4 regions of the Ruegeria sp. CDSA033 genome follow, and region 4 is predicted to be linked to each of the others. Evidence: riboswitches for the same ligand, from Rfam matches in the RefSeq annotation. Region 4 holds a riboswitch; each other region holds the start of a gene.
The links. Region 4 has a riboswitch for cobalamin ahead of AC2FLA_RS07585 (DUF1636 family protein). Riboswitches for the same ligand answer to the same signal wherever they lie in the genome.

Region 1: it holds a riboswitch for cobalamin, as region 4 does, so the genes downstream of both, AC2FLA_RS16825 (DUF1636 family protein) here and AC2FLA_RS07585 (DUF1636 family protein) in region 4, are expected to answer to the same signal.
Region 2: it holds a riboswitch for cobalamin, as region 4 does, so the genes downstream of both, AC2FLA_RS10765 (hypothetical protein) here and AC2FLA_RS07585 (DUF1636 family protein) in region 4, are expected to answer to the same signal.
Region 3: it holds a riboswitch for cobalamin, as region 4 does, so the genes downstream of both, AC2FLA_RS21885 (metal ABC transporter ATP-binding protein) here and AC2FLA_RS07585 (DUF1636 family protein) in region 4, are expected to answer to the same signal.

Annotation. Positions count from the first base shown of each region.
Region 1 covers NZ_JBXWQI010000014.1:50,147-54,144, forward strand. The annotation lists gene AC2FLA_RS16810 (TolC family outer membrane protein) at 1-61, opposite strand, end outside; gene AC2FLA_RS16815 (protein-L-isoaspartate O-methyltransferase family protein) at 157-810, opposite strand; tRNA gene AC2FLA_RS16820 (tRNA-Cys) at 1,038-1,111, shown strand; cobalamin riboswitch at 1,398-1,607, shown strand; gene AC2FLA_RS16825 (DUF1636 family protein) at 1,692-2,081, shown strand; gene cobW (cobalamin biosynthesis protein CobW) at 2,078-3,133, shown strand; gene cobN (cobaltochelatase subunit CobN) at 3,137-3,998, shown strand, end outside.
Region 2 covers NZ_JBXWQI010000006.1:144,200-148,197, forward strand. The annotation lists gene AC2FLA_RS10755 (DNA polymerase III subunit gamma/tau) at 1-1,321, opposite strand, end outside; gene AC2FLA_RS10760 (protein-tyrosine phosphatase family protein) at 1,479-1,976, shown strand; gene AC2FLA_RS10765 (hypothetical protein) at 1,984-2,391, opposite strand; cobalamin riboswitch at 2,476-2,695, opposite strand; gene AC2FLA_RS10770 (alpha/beta hydrolase family protein) at 2,840-3,697, shown strand; gene rsgA (ribosome small subunit-dependent GTPase A) at 3,706-3,998, opposite strand, start outside.
Region 3 covers NZ_JBXWQI010000040.1:16-4,013, forward strand. The annotation lists tRNA gene AC2FLA_RS21880 (tRNA-Met) at 1-62, shown strand, start outside; cobalamin riboswitch at 389-599, shown strand; gene AC2FLA_RS21885 (metal ABC transporter ATP-binding protein) at 829-1,587, shown strand; gene AC2FLA_RS21890 (metal ABC transporter permease) at 1,580-2,482, shown strand; gene AC2FLA_RS21895 (metal ABC transporter solute-binding protein, Zn/Mn family) at 2,479-3,378, shown strand; gene AC2FLA_RS21900 (hypothetical protein) at 3,459-3,701, opposite strand; gene AC2FLA_RS21905 (LysR family transcriptional regulator) at 3,888-3,998, opposite strand, start outside.
Region 4 covers NZ_JBXWQI010000004.1:142,467-146,464, forward strand. The annotation lists gene AC2FLA_RS07575 (ABC transporter substrate-binding protein) at 1-910, opposite strand, end outside; gene AC2FLA_RS07580 (ABC transporter ATP-binding protein) at 921-1,706, opposite strand; gene AC2FLA_RS07585 (DUF1636 family protein) at 1,703-2,059, opposite strand; cobalamin riboswitch at 2,161-2,366, opposite strand; gene AC2FLA_RS07590 (bifunctional enoyl-CoA hydratase/phosphate acetyltransferase) at 2,515-3,954, shown strand; gene AC2FLA_RS07595 (acetate/propionate family kinase) at 3,947-3,998, shown strand, end outside.

The DNA of each region.
Region 1 (3,998 bases), on a different contig from region 4:
GTGCGACCCCCGCAGTAAGCGCCAGCGCCTTGACCAGCCTTCCTCCCGCCATAGAACCCATAACGAAATCCTCTCAAATCGAAATTACGCTGCTCTGCCGATAGTTTGCGCGTTTGCGTTAAACTAATCAAGGCAGCAGAAAAATCAGTGATCAAACTATAGCGAAAATACACGATTTTTGGAAAATGTCTGCAAAATCGGTGCATTGGCGTTAAACGCATCTCGCCAAGTCACACGATCCCCTGATTTATGGCCGATACGGACGATCCCCAGCGCACCTTGGACAAAAAGGCAGGCAATTCGCCCATGATCCTTAAGCTGTGCGATCAAAGCATCCGGAACCTGTTCCACACCACCCTGGATCATGATCACGTCATAAGGCCCATGTTCGGGGGCACCTTGTTCAAGCGGGCCTACATGGACAATCGCATTGTCTGCCTCCGCCTCCATCAGGATAGACTGAGATTCGGCCGCCAGATTTTCGTCTTCCTCTACGGCAACAACCAGCTGTGCCATGCGCGCGGCAACGGCGGTCGAATACCCCAAGGCCGGAGCGATATCCAAAACCGACTCGTCGTTGGAGATATTTAATATGTCCAGCATCTTAGCCAGGGTCCGCGGCTCCAACATGCAGCGCCCATCACCCAGTTCGATCAATCCCTCGACATAAGCCGCCTCGCGCTGTGCATCCGGCACGAAATTCTCGCGCTTGACGGTCAGCATCGCGTCTATGATGGGAAACTTCGTGACATCAGAAGGACGTATCTGCGTATCGACCATCGTCCGGCGGCGGGCTGCGAAATCTGTCATTGGATCGCTCATCTTGCTCCCTTGGGTGATTGAGTTCTGCCACATCCTTGAAAAACCGGCAACGGCCCAGACACGGAAACTTTCCAATCTTCACAAGATACAACGTCGCAACCAAAGACTAAGTTGGCACCCGGCCCTGAAATTTGCGCTCCCCCCTCTGGACGCTCCTGTCGAAAGCTGCTAAAACGCCGATCACACCACGGCAAGTATTTGATTTTACTTGAAAAGGCGAGTTGGCGGAGTGGTGACGCAGCGGATTGCAAATCCGTGTACACCGGTTCGATTCCGGTACTCGCCTCCATTTATTTCCAAGCACTTAGCTTTCTGCGCTGCTTTCGCAATTTCGGACGCCTAAAGTTCAGTATCAGATGCATGTTGCGATTGCGGGTCCAGCGATTCCATTTACACAACCGCACTACTTGATTGCCAAACCGAGAAGTGCTGAATCATCTGCGACGGCCGGGCTGAATTGCGCCTCGCTGCGTGATCGGATCGCATCGGATGCCGCTGACTGACTTCGGCAAGTCGCTTTTCTGACGTAGCGGGTTTTCAAACCCCAGTCGTGCTTGACAAGCCCCCTGCCCGTGCCGCATGTCGCATGCGTTGGTGTCCATCCCCGGATGGATGAAAAGGGAATGTGCCAGCGGTTATTCCGCCAAGCACAGCCGCCCCCGCGACCGTGACCGGAGAGGGTGCCCAAAGCCACTGGCCTAATAGGCCGGGAAGGCGGGACATCCAACAGAGGCTCGCCTCTGACATCCGCAAGCCGGGAGACCTGCCAGCACCCGAAGTTGAAACCGGGCGGGGTGTTCCGGTGTCGGGTCCATGTGCAGACGCGTGGCCCGCATGAAACCCCGTCCCCCGTATAAAGGATGAGGGGGATGAGAGACGTGACCGAGACCGCACCAGTCGAGTTGCTGGTCTGCACGACATGCCGCCGTGGGTTACCTATCGAAGATGACGCCCAGCGACCCGGCACTTTGCTGCATAAAGCACTTGAACAGGCTGGCTTGCCGGACGGCGTCGACCTGAAACCGGTGGAATGTCTGTCGAACTGTGGTCAGGGATGCTCGATCGTTTTGCGTGGCGGCCCGTCCCGATGGACCTTCGTTTATGAAAACCTCGACGAGACCGACCATGTCGAGACCATCGTTGAAGGCGTCACCAAGTATCTAGCCGCTGAAGACGGTCTGGTGAAATGGCGCGAACGCCCCGAACATTTCCGCAAAAACTGTGCGGCCCGCATTCCCCCGATTGGAGCCCTGAAATGAGCAACCTTGAAAAACTCCCCGTCACTGTGATCACCGGCTTTCTGGGCTCGGGCAAAACCACGCTGGTCAAACACCTGATGCAGAATCCGCAGGGCAAGCGCCTGGCCGTTATCGTCAACGAGTTTGGTGATGTGGGTGTGGATGGCGATATCCTGAAATCCTGCGCCATTCCGGATTGCCCGGCGGAAAACATCATGGAACTTGCCAATGGCTGCATCTGCTGCACCGTAGCCGATGATTTCATCCCGACCATTGAGGCGCTGATGGCGCTGGAGCCGCGCCCCGATCACATCCTGATCGAAACGTCCGGTCTCGCCCTGCCCAAGCCGCTGCTCAAGGCGTTTGATTGGCCCGATATCCGCTCGAAAATCACCGTTGATGGTGTGATCGCTCTGGCGGACGCCGAGGCCGTCGCCGCTGGGCGTTTCGCACCAAATGTCGAAGCCGTGGACGCCCAGCGCCTGGCTGACGACTCGATCGACCACGAAACGCCCCTGTCTGAGGTGTTCGAGGATCAGATCTCCTGCGCGGATATCATCCTGCTGACCAAGCCCGATCTGGCTGGCCCCGAAGGCGTGGTGAAGGCCAAAGGGATCATCGCCGACGAAGCTCCCCGCCCCCTGCCCGTAGTGGAAGTCGCCGAAGGCGCCGTGGACGTCCGCGTCGTATTGGGCCTCGAAGCCGCCGCCGAGGATGACATGGACGCGCGCCCGTCGCATCACGACGGCCACCACGACCACGAACACGACGATTTCGAAAGCATCATCGTCGAGTTGCCCGAACAGACCGACCCGGCGGAACTGGTCGCCAATATCGAACGTCTGGCCAATGATCTGAACATTCTGCGCGTCAAAGGCTATGCCGCCGTTCAGGGCAAACCTATGCGTCTGCTGGTGCAGGCCGTTGGTGCCCGCGTACGTAACCAGTATGACCGGCCGTGGGAGCCCGGCGAAGAGCGCCGCTCGCGCCTGGTGGTCATTGCCGAGCATGACGACATCAATGAGGCCGCAATCCGCGATATCCTCGTGGGTGTGACCGAGGCCGCCGAGTAAGCCATGCACGTCGTCTTCCGCGAAAGCCACGGGTTAGAAGAGACCGAAACCCCGACCGATCTGGGTCAGAGCCCGGCGGATCTGGTGGTGCTGTCCTTTTCGGACAGCGACCTTGGCGCTTTCGCGGCAGGATGGCATCGCGGTGGCGGGTCCGAAGGTCGCATGCCGACGATGCGATTGGCCAATCTGACCGCGTTGAAACACCCGCTGTCTGTCGACACTTATGTCGAGCAAACGCTCGAGGGCGCCAAGGGCATTCTGATCCGTTTGATCGGCGGCGTCCCTTACTGGTCCTATGGCTTGCAGCAAGTTCTGGCGCTGGCACAGGCTAAAGGCATCGCGCTGGCCGTCCTACCCGCCGACGGGCGCGAGGATACTCGGCTGGATGACTACTCCACCCTGCCCGTCTCGACCCTGCGGCGGCTTGCGCATCTCTGTGACACCGGCGGTGAAGTCGCGGCGCAAGCGGCTCTTGCCCAGATGGCGCTTGCGGCGGGTCTCTATGCCGGACCCGTGATGGGGGCCAAGACCCTGCCCGAATGTGGTGCATGGTGCCCGGATCGCGGCGTCATCCCGGCGGATAAAGCGTTCACCACCGACGCAAAGCGTATCTTGGTAACGTTCTACCGGGCTTACCTTACCTCGGCGGACACCGCCCCGGTCGCAACCTTGATCCGCAGCCTGCGCGCACGCGGGTTTGAGGCCGTCGGTCTGTTCGCTCCCTCGCTGAAAGCCCCGCTTGCCGCCGATTGGTTGCGCGAAAATGTCGTGGCGCTGAACCCGGCGGCGATCATTAATGCCACCTCTTTCTCGGGCAAGGGCGCATCCGGCACCTCTCCACTGGACGCCGCCAATGTGCCGGTGT
Region 2 (3,998 bases), on a different contig from region 4:
GTGCCAGCGCGGTCTGGACGTCCTGGGCAAGCACTGCGGTGGGCGCGCCTGCAGGCCCGCGTTGCGCCGAGAGATGCGCAGAGGACGTCGCCTGTGCAGGTGCATGAGTTGGCACAGCCACACCACCGCCAGGTCCCCTGCTTGGTGGGGGGGGAGGTGCGTCTTGTAGTCGTTTGATAAGCTCTTCGGGGCTTGGCAAATCGGCCACATGGGTCAAACGAATGATTGCCATTTCGGCGGCCATCATCGCGTTGGGTGCTGCAGAGACTTCTTCCAGCGCCTTCAGCAACATCTGCCACATGCGCGTCAACACCCGCATCTGCAGCGCCTCGGCCATCTGTTGACCCCGTGCGCGTTCATCCGGTGAGACGGTGGGGTCATCGGCGGCATCGGGCGTGATTTTGACCACGGAAATCCAATGGGTGATCTCGGCCAGATCGCGCAGAACGGCCAGCGGATCGGCCCCTTCGGCATACTGGCCGCTCAACTCAGTCAATGCCCCAGCCGCATCGCCACGCAAAATCATATCCATCAGATCCAGAACGCGCCCGCGATCTGCAAGGCCCAACATTGCCCGAACCTGATCGGCGCTTGTTTCCCCTGCACCATGTGAGATCGCCTGATCCAACAGCGAGGTCGCATCGCGCGCAGATCCTTCGGCCGCGCGTGTGATCAAAGCCAGCGCGTCTTCTGCGATATGTGCGTTTTCCGCTGCGGCGATTTTGTTGAGCAGACCGATCATGTCCTCAGGTTCGATCCGGCGCAGGTCGAACCGCTGACAGCGGGACAGTACGGTCACCGGCACCTTGCGGATTTCTGTTGTCGCAAAGATGAACTTCACATGCTCGGGCGGTTCCTCGAGCGTTTTGAGCAGCGCATTGAAGGCGCTGGTCGACAGCATGTGAACTTCGTCGATGATATAGATCTTGTAGCGCGCGCTGGCGGCACGATATCGGACACTGTCGATAATCTCGCGGATGTCGTTCACACCGGTCCGGCTGGCGGCGTCCATCTCCATCACGTCGACATGGCGTCCTTCCATGATGGCCACACAATGCTCGCACTGGCCGCAAGGTTCGGTTGTTGGCTTGCCTTCGCCATCGGGGCCGATGCAGTTCATGCCTTTGGCGATAATCCGGGCAGTGGTGGTTTTGCCGGTGCCGCGAATACCAGTCATGATAAAGGCCTGCGCGATCCGATCCGCTTCGAACGCGTTTTTTAGCGTGCGCACCATTGCGTCCTGTCCAACCAGATCTGCAAAGGTTTCAGGGCGGTACTTGCGGGCAAGAACCTGATAGGCGGGGCTGGGCGTTTCGGTCATGTCTGCTCTGTCAGATTCGTGTCAGAAATGTAGCGTAGAGACCCGGGCCGCCCACGTCCACAGCAGCCTTTGTGGAATTTCGGTTTGGACAGCGTCTGTAAGCGGGATAAACCGGCTGTCAAAATTTGGTGGGCTGGTGGCAGTAGGAGCATAAGCTTTGGCAAAATTTGCAATCTACGCGCTGCCTGTTGGCTCAGGCACCTTGGCGCTGTCCCCTTTGCCTGGCGGCGGCGGTGGGTATGTGGACGATCTAAGGGTGATACAGGACTGGAACCCCGATCTGGTGATTTCAATGACCACTGAGGCCGAGATGCAGCCGGTCGGTGCAGGCAGTTTTGGTAGAGACGTTCAAAGCAGACCCGCTACCTGGGTGCATCTTCCGGTCGAGGACTTTGGCGCGCCGCCCCAGCCAATCGAAACTCTTTGGCCCCAAGCCAGCGCAGCCGCCCGGCAGGTTCTGTCCGACGGTGGACGCGTGCTGGTGCATTGCCGTGGCGGTTGTGGGCGGTCGGGGATGGTCGCGCTGAGGCTCATGGTGGAATGTGGCGAAGATCCAAACCACGCGCTAAACCGGCTGCGCTTGGCCCGACCATGCGCGGTGGAAACGGATGAGCAGAAGGCTTGGGCCATGAAACCGGCCCAGAGCGATCGGTGAACTAGGATCAGGCCGTGGCTTGTTGAACAACCTGATGCGATGGACGCGGTGCAAGGGCCGATGCCTGAAGCATGGCGCAAGGCAAGGCCGCCAAAACACCAGCAGGCAGAGTGGAAAAGTCAGGGCCGAACATCATATCGGCGTATTCGTCCAACGTGTCGGCTGAGTCGCCTGTGTTTGTCCCGCAATAGACCCTGATCCGGGCCGGGCTGGCGCGAAACCGTGCGGTGCAACCCTCATCGCAATGGGTCAGTTCGCTGGAGCCGTCCACCTCAAATTCGCTGGTCGTCATTGGTTGTGCTGTTGCCATCGCCTCGGCCAAGGCCCGAGCCATTTGGGCCAATGCGGGGCAGGTTTTCCCCGTTTTCTGGCACAGGGTGGCGGTGAATTCGTGGGTCGTTGTCTTCCAGATCATAATGCGCCCTCCGCGCGGTGAGCGGGGGACGTGGAACAGGGAACTCAGCGTACTGAAGACCTGCCCGGACACCCCGCCCGAGTTTCGGTTTTTACTTTGATGGCAGGTCTCCTGACTTGCGGGTCATTGCTTTGCCGACCTTCCCAGCCTTTCGGCCAGTGGTATTTCGGCATTGCTTACCGCTTACAGTTGCGGGGGCAGTCGCGGCCTTGGTCCGTTCCGGCATTGCCGGGCTGGACCGCACCGAGTTCCCTTTTCATCCCGCCCCAATATAAGGACGAGAACCATCACCTCATCGCTAGCGGTTGTAAGTGGCTTGAGTCAAGCGGGCTGTTTTCCATCGTTCAAGTGGACGCTTGGTCACTTTGAAAATCTGTTGACTCCAGTCGCGCAAAAGCGCCGATATGCCATATGTGAACCGAATAGTTCAGATGCTTGCGAGGGCACCATGTTGGACAACACTCCGGTCGTTTTGACCGAAGATTTCACGTTTTCTGCCGGAGACGCCGAACTGTCGGCACGGCTGTATATGCCTGCCTCGGCACCTGATGTGGCGGTTGTAGTCCATGCCGCCACAGGCGTACCGCGCGACTATTACCAGCATTTTGCGCGGTGGTTGGTGGAAGAACAGGGTATGGCCTGTCTGACCTATGACTATCGCGATTTTGGCCACTCTCTACGCGGGCGCCTGCGCGATTCGCAGGCCACGATGGCTGACTGGGCGTTGATCGACATGCCCGCTGCTCGCGCCGAAATGCGGCGCAGATTTCCCGCCGCCCAGCAGTGGAGCATTGGCCATTCGGTGGGTGGAATGCTGGGGCCAATTCAGCCCGATATTGAGCAGATCGACCGGATGATCTGTGTCTGTTCAGGTTTGGTGACGGTATCCGACCACCCCTGGCCGTATCGCGCACTGGCGACAATGTTCTGGTATGCCCACCCGCCATTGCTGGTTAAGGCATTGGGATACCTGCCGGGCAAGGCACTTGGGTTCGGCTCGGACCTCCCGGCGCGTGTCTACTGGCAGTGGCGCAAATGGTGCACCGCTGCGCTGAGCTACGTGCCGGAAATCGGCAAAAGCCTTCCAGACGCCCGTTGGGCTGCGTCGGAAACACCCGTCGATCTGTTCACAATGGACGATGATCAGGTGGTGCCCCCGAACGCGGTTTGGCGCCTGGCCGATCTTTACGGTCCCAAAGCCCGCCGGCATCAGTTGTCGCCGAAAGACTTTGGATTGGCCGAGGTCGGTCACATCGGCGCATTTGCGCGCCGAAATGCGGCCATATGGCCCCGGTTGATCGCCTGAGCCGGTACTTACAGCTTTTTGCGGGATTTCTTGTCCTGCATCACCGATCGTACCATCTTACCAAAGGCCTTGTCGCGCGCACGAGACTGCGCCACGGTTTCCGAGTTCCTTTCATCTTCACGCCGCAGCTTTCGCCAGCGCTCTAACCGCTCTGCGTCCAGTGTTCCGTTGGAAATCGCATCCTGCACGGCGCAGCCCGGTTCAGCCTGATGCTGACAATCGGAAAAGCGGCAGGTCTGAGCCAATTCAAGAATGTCGGAAAAGACCTCGTCGACACCATCTTGTGCATCCAGCAACCGCA
Region 3 (3,998 bases), on a different contig from region 4:
CCCGGTAGCTCGTCAGGCTCATAACCTGAAGGTCGTAGGTTCAAATCCTACTCCCGCAACCAGCGGCAGATAACCCAAAACACCACAGCCAGACTGCAATTGATCAAATAAATCAATTGTTTAACATCTGCGCCCTGTCAGGCGAATAAACGTAAGGTCAAAGACACAATTCCTAAGCGCAAACAAAAATCCTAAGCGCAAACAAAAAAAACGGGCAGAATAAAAACAGTCAAAAAGACTGTTGGCGTGCGTCTGAAGCTACAAGAAGCGGGGCAGTGTAGTATCCACCGTTGCCTCACGTCTACCGCACCCCCTCCATCGTCGAGCAGCGACTGGAACGAATAGCCACCCCGCGCAAGTTCGTGCTCTTGTCGAATCAAATCAATTCGTATTTTGTCCTCGCGATGGTTCCCGACTGTATTCTGCGGTCAGGGATAAAAGGGAATACGGTGCGGTTCTGTAAAAAGGCCAATTCCGTGACTGCCCCCGCAACTGTAGGCGGCGAGCGACCCGAGATCGTCCACTGGGCAATAGCCTGGGAAGGATCGGGATAGCTTTGACCCGCAAGTCAGGAGACCTGCCATCCGAAATTTATGAACCTGGGCGGGGTGTCCCAGAGGGAGATGACAATGTTTCAAGCGGTCCGTACCGTGCACGACCTTGCGCTCGCTTTGCCCCTGTCCAAACACAGGAGGCGTTGCCGTTGTCATTGCAAAAAGCTGACACCCAAAGGGGTAAGTGTCTGACAGAATTCAGCGTTCCGGTCCTGGTCGCGGGGGCTCTGGCGCTGTCGGCGCTCTTGTGGCTCGCGATTTACGCGGTGATTTGATGTCGGCCGTTTTACAAATCCGCGATCTGACGTTGGGCTACCGCGACCTGACATTGTTTCACCGCCTCTCCATGGATATCGCGGCCGGAACGACCCTCGCCGTTCTTGGTGCGAACGGGTCGGGCAAGAGCACATTTGTAAAGATGCTGCTGGGCTTGATGGATCCTCTTTCGGGCAATTTGACTTGGCCGCAGGGCCGTCCTGGTGACATCGGGTATCTGGCGCAGATGACAGAGTTCGACCGCCGATTTCCCATCCGTGTGAGGGATCTTGCTGCGATGGGTGCCTGGCGCGGGTTTGGTTATCGTACCGGGCTGGACGCCGCCGCGCGCAACCGGATGGCTGCAGCGCTGGATGAGGCCGGGGTACTGGATATCGCTGACCGGCCTCTGCATATGCTGTCGGGAGGGCAACTGCAGCGCGCGCTGTTTGCGCGGGTTATCATGCAGGACGCGCCGCTGATCCTGTTGGATGAACCGTTTGCCGCAGTCGACCAAAGTACCGAAGCACATCTGTTGTCGATTATCCGCCGATGGCGCGATGAGGGGCGTGCGGTGGTTTTGGTGGTGCACGATCTTTCCTCGGTGCTGGATTATTGCAGCCACGCGCTGCTTTTGGGCGGGCAAGAGGCGACCCACGGACCGGTGAATGACGTTCTGACACCAGACCGGCTGGTTGCACAAGGATACCTCTCGGAAAGTCAGGCGTCTTGGATGTTCCGTGGCACCCATTCAACAGCGGAGCACGCCAATGTATGACCTGATCGCAGAAATGTGGAGCTTTGCCTTCATGCGTCGCGCTTTTGTGGCAACCACGGTCCTCTCGGCATCGGTCGCGCCGGTAGGCGCGTTTCTTGTTCTGCGTCGCCTATCGCTGGCTGGTGAGGCCATGGCCCATGCGATTACCCCTGGCATTGTCATCGGCTTTGTCACCGCGGGCCTGTCGGTCATGTCACTGCTGGTCGGAGGGCTTATCGCGGGTGTTGGCGTCGCCATTTTGACCGCCTTTCTCGCACGCCGGACGATCCTGCGCAGCGATGCCAGCCTTGCCTCGCTGTATCTGATCGCATTGGCGGTAGGTATCTTTATCCTGTCTGCAGCAGGGTCCGCAGTTCCACTAAAAAGCTTCCTGTTTGGATCAATCCTTGGGATCGACGACGCGTCGATGGTCCTTGTCGGCGGGGTGGCGACAGTAACATTGCTGGCATTCGCCGTTCTGCTTCGTCCGCTGATTGTCAGCACCTGTGATCCGGTTTTCTTCGAAACGCAGACGCGCCGACCGTGGTTGGTAGATCAGGGTTTTATGCTGCTGTTGGTTCTGAACCTGCTGGCCGCGTTCAAAACACTGGGAACGTTGATGGCCGTTGGCCTCATGATCCTGCCTGCGACCGCCGCGCGCTATTGGGCCAGTACGATCACCGGGCAACTGGTCCTGGGCTTTGTGTTTGCCTTGTCCAGCTGCTGGATCGGCCTGACCCTGTCCTACTTGTTCCCGGACACGCCGTCCGGCCCGGCGATCGTTTTGGTTGCCGGTGGGTTCTTTCTGTTCTCGGCCATTTTCGGTCCCCTTGGTTTTGGCAGACGGATGCGCAAACCGTCTGTTTCCAAAGACATCCCCATTGCCCAAATTCAACAAGAAGAGAGAGCACAATGACTCTTGTGAAGTCACTCTATGCCGGCATCGCCTCTGTGTCGTTTGCTTTGGCTGCATTGCCGACCGTTGCGGCAGAAGACAACGTCAAGATCGTCGCCAGCTTTTCGATCCTCGGCGACATGATCGAAGAGGTCGTCGGCGATCTGGCCACAGTTACGACAATCGTGGGCCCGGATGCGGATGCGCATGTGTATCAGCCTTCGGTTGCAGATGCGAAGGCCGTTGCCCAGGCGGATATCATCTTTGTCAACGGTCTGGGCTTTGAGACATGGTCCGATACCCTGATCGCTGAATCGGGCACTGACGCAACCGTGCACGTTGCCACCGATGGTATCACGACTGTCACAGTCGAGGGCAAAATCGACCCCCACGCTTGGAACTCGCTGTCGAACGGCATGATTTACGTGACCAATGTGGCCGACGTGATGACAGAGGCGATGCCCGAGCACGCCGAAGAAATCGCTGCCAATGCTGCGGCCTATATTGCGCAGCTTGAGGCGCTGGATGCAGAAACCAAGACAAAGCTGGCAGGCCTGCCCGCCAATCGCCGCACGGTTGTGACCGCACATGACGCGTTTGGCTATCTGGCAGACGCCTACGGCCTGACTTTCCTTGCGCCGGTTGGAATCGACACCGAGGCAGAGCCATCGGCCAAGGATCTTGCTGTTCTGATTGACCAACTGAAGGCGGATGGTGCTGCGGCGCTGTTTGTTGAAAACATCACAAGCCCCACTTTGATTCAGCAAATCTCGGATGAAACCGGCATCGTGATTGGTGGACGGCTGTACTCGGACGCCCTGTCGGAACGGGGTAGCCCGGCCACCAGCTATCTCGCGATGTTCCAGCACAATCTGAACACTCTGCTGAACGCACTTGGGAACGCAACCGCAAGCTAACTTGTCTTCAGGTACGGGGCGGCACCTGAACCGTCGCCTCATACCGTGCATTGGAACGGTGGGTTCTTGGAAATCGCCCCCTAATCCGGCTTCCATCCATCCTCGTATTCTCCCAACGTTCGGGAAAGATCCAAAAGCGAGGCGAACAGTCTTGCGTAAACGTCCCGTGACATCATCGTCTTGTTGTCATCCAACACCTGCAGAAGATCGACGACGCCGGAGGCAAAGGCATCATAGACCAACTGGTCCGCGGGCGTTGGGTCCAGGGTCCATATATCGTGCGTGTCGTAATACCCTACGGGTTGGGGATCGTCGTCTATCATTTGTCCGCCTCATATCGGTGAGGCGCATGTAGGAGAGAAGAAAGCGAGCGCTAGTGATGTGGCAGGAAGTCACAAGTTTTTGGCAACGCCAAAAACGTGAACCCGATATCGCGTTTGGCCGTCGACAGGATGTGATTAACTACGTCTCGGCCGCAGTCGACTTCTGTTGTGCCAACCGAGCAGTTGTCAGAGTTTCGAATGTTCGCTTTGCAAAACTTCCAGAAACAGATTTGTCACCCGCGTCGGTTCAGGTTGCTTTCTGGTCACTGCAGCAAACCGGGTTCGATATTGCGTTTC
Region 4 (3,998 bases):
TTGCTTCGATATTTGCCGGTCCGGGTGTCAGTTCCTCATAGCGCAGACCAATCCAGCGTTCGTTCTTGACCGCGTCCGTCTGTGACATCACGGGATGGTCCTGCAGGAACTTGAACGTATCCGCGGCGCCATTTCCGGTCTGATAATCAAGTAAAACCAAGAATTCCGGGTTCGAAGCGGCGACAGCCTCCCACGAAGAACGACCCCAGCTGGTGTCCATGTCATGGGTGACATTTTCGCCGCCAGCGGCAGCAATCATCGCGTCAGGAATGGCAAACTTACCAGCCGTAAACGGGGCATCGGCGGGGCCGTCCAGCAGGAAAACGCGAGGTTTCGGCAGGTCGTCTGTCTGTGTCTCAATCGCGGACAGTTCCTCTTTCCAGCCAGATACCAGCTCTTCTGCCTTGTCTTCAACGTGCATGACTTTGCCCAAGCGAAGGACGTCAGTGAACAGTAGGTCCATACTGGCTTCGGGGCGATCCTTATCCAGATGTACGCAGCTTTCGGTCAGGATCATCGTTTTGATGCCGAAAGGCGCAAGCGTGTCCGGGGTCACGTCACCGCCCGGCTTCATGCCATAGTACCAGCCTGCAAAGAAAAGGTCGGGTTCGACAGCGACCAGATTTTCAACCGTCGGGTACTTGGGCGCAAGTTCCGGGATGTCGCCGCGCAGGGTGTCAAACTCGGGGCTGGTTTTGTACCAGCCAGTGATGCCCGTCAGGCCAACGATCTTGTCCTGCAAACCCAGCGCAAAGGCCATGTCGGTCATGTTCATGTCGTGCACGACCAGCCGCTCGGGCTGAGTTTCAAACACCATCGGCTCGCCGCAATTGTCGACGGTGATCTCGTGCGCTGTTGCGGCACTTGCAAGGCCGCTGATCAGTGCTGCGCACCAGAGAGTTTTGTTCATGTTGTTTTTCCTAGTTTGAGGTAGTGGTTCTTCGGATGTCCAGTGCCGGAATCATGCGGCCTTCGTGCTGAAAGCTAAGAAAATCGACACCAAACGTTTCACGGACCCTTTCGGGTGTCAGCACTTCATGCACTGGGCCGAAACCGGTCAGGCGCGTGGATTTCATCAACGCGACATGGGTCGCGAATTCCGGGATCATGACCAGATCATGGACGATCATGACGACCGTAATGCCCAACTCGGCCACCAGCGACAGCATGCGTCCCTTGGCGTCCGGATCCAGATGGTTCGTCGGCTCATCCAAAAACAGCAGCGAGGGGTTCTGCGCCAGCGCCCTTGCGATATGAGCGCGCTGGCGTTCCCCGCCGGATAACACGGCCATCCGCTTGTCGGCGAGGGCGACGAGTCCGGTCAGTTTCAGGATGCGGTCCAATTCCAAGGCGTGTTCAGCGGCAGATTGATCGGCACGGATCGGGATTTGCCCAAGGGCCACATAATCGCGCAGGAACAAACGCCCGTCCGGCGATTCCTGCTGACTGACTACGGCGATCATTCGGGCGCGGTCCATCGCTGAAAGCTGCCGAAGGCTGCGCCCCTTTACCAAAACGTCCCCCAGCACAATCTCTTCACCGCCGCACAAAAGATTCAGCAACGTTGTCTTGCCCGCACCGTTTGGGCCGGCAATTGCCAGGGTTGCCCCTTCATTCAGTTCGAAATTGACGTTTTGCAGCAGTACGTCGCCGTTCAGGGCGTAATACTCCAGCCCGCGCGCCTCAAGGAAAGCTCCGCAAGTCATACGCTTGTCTCCAGCTTTAGCCGTGGTAGGCGCGCCAGGGTCTTTTCAAGAAGGGCAGGCGGGCGCTGCGATGCGTTGGTCCAACCATCCGTGCTCCGGTGGTATTGATGTGCAAATTCGGCCAAAGCATCCACGTCCTCAGCCGATTGGATGTCACCGAAAAGGTACTGCGCTTTGTCTAGTGCCTGAAACCCGACGGTTGTGGGCCGACCGCAACCGGCCATGCAGGAAATGCTGCGGATGTCAAAACTGGATGGAAGCTTGCTTGCAAGCGCAGCGCGCAATGAATCCGCCCGGTCAGAGCCCTTGCAGGTCTCGCAAATCAGAAGGAAATGATCAGGACTGATCGACATGGCCCACTCCGCCTGTTGCCAAGCGCGGACAGAAGGTGCCAATCATGTCATCACGTCTTAGACGTGTCATAAAGCCTCCTTCCAGGACGCCCCGCCCCGGGTTGGTTGAACATCGGATGGTAGGTCTCCTGACTTGCGGGTCGTGGCTTGGCCATCCTTCCCGACCCATTTTGGGCCAGTGGGTATTTGGCGTCGCTCACCGCTTACAGTTGCGGGGGCAGTCACGGACTTGGCGCTTGTTGGCAACCTCACCGTATTCCCTTTTCATCCCTTGGCGAACCATAGGGAACCATCGCGGTGATGCTTGCCCGAGTTCCGAATTTGGGTCAAGCGATAATCCGCGCCGCCCCACGAGCAGAGGTCATTTGTCATTTGCTAATGATCTGACTACGCTGCGTCGCAGAAATGTTTGGGCAAAGGTGGATATGTTCTGGTTCCGCGGGGCGGAACATCCAATGTTTGAAACGACGAACACGCATTCAAAAACAAAGCCGGACGAGATGAAAATTCAAGAAAACAGAACCTATTCTCAACTGAAGGTAGGCGACAAGGCGCAGGTCACCCGATTGTGCACCGTGGACGACTTGTACGCGTTTGCCTCGGCTTCGGGTGACCACAACCCGCTGAACCTGGCGGCCTATGACGGAGATGGAGATGGGCACCCCGAGGCTGTCGCGCCCGCTTTGTGGCCCGCGGGCCTGGTGGCTGCAGTAATTGGAAACATCTTACCGGGGGCCGGTACGCAAACACGTCGGGCGGACCTGAGTTTTCATGCTCCGGTTATGGCGGGCGAAGAACTGACCGCTTTTGTGGCTGTGACCGAAAAGCGTGAAGACGGCGACCTGACCTGTTCCGCCGAAGTGCGCCGGGTCGGGGATAACGCATTGATCCTAAGCGGCACCGTACAGGTCACGCCACCGTCGCGGCATTTGACCTTCGACTCGGTCGAGGTGCCGGGACTGATCGTTCAGCGTCACCGGCATTTCGACGCTTTGTTGGAAAAGGCACGTCCTCTGGACCCGATGCCCACAGCGATCGTCGCCCCGGAAGAACCGAATTCGCTAGGCGGCGCATTGCTCGCCTTGGAAAACGGCATCATTACTCCGATTTTGGTGGGCGACCCGGACAAAATCACCGCCGCTGCCGCCCATCTTGGGGCCGATTTGTCCGGAGTTGAAATCATTGAAGCGCGAGGCCACGAAGTGGCCGCCCAACGCTCGGTCGGGCTGGTCGTTGAAGGTAAGGCCCGGATGCTGATGAAGGGTCATTTGCACACGGATGTCTTGTTACGCGCCGTTCTGCGCAGGGAAAAAGGTCTGAGAACCGGGCGGCGGCTGTCGCATGTGTTCGTGATGGACGTGCCAGGCATGTCTCGGCCCATCATGGTTACAGATGCGGCGGTGAATATCGCACCGGATCTCGAAACCAAGGCCGATATTGTTCAGAACGCCATCCATCTTGCGCATTCTATTGGCATCGAGATGCCCAAGGTTGGCGTCTTGTCGGCGGTTGAGACCATCAACCCGCATTTACCGTCGTCTGTCGATGCCGCGCTGTTGTCGAAAATGGCCGAGCGTGGGCAGATCACCGGCGGGCTGGTCGATGGTCCTTTGGCCATGGACAACGCGGTTGATCTGAACGCGGCGCGGACAAAAGGCATCACCTCACCAGTCGCGGGGGTCGCAGACATTCTGGTTGTTCCGAATATCGAAGCCGGCAACATGGTAGCCAAACAGCTGACATATATCTCTCATGCCGAGGCTGCCGGCGTTGTGATAGGTGCTGCGGCACCGATTATCCTGACATCTCGGGCAGATGATGATGCTTCGCGGCTGGCGTCTTGTGCTGTCGCGGCGCTGCATGCAATTGCTAATGAAAGCAAAATCCATGGCTGAACATGTTTTGGCGCTGAATGCCGGGTCGTCCTCGTTGAAATTCG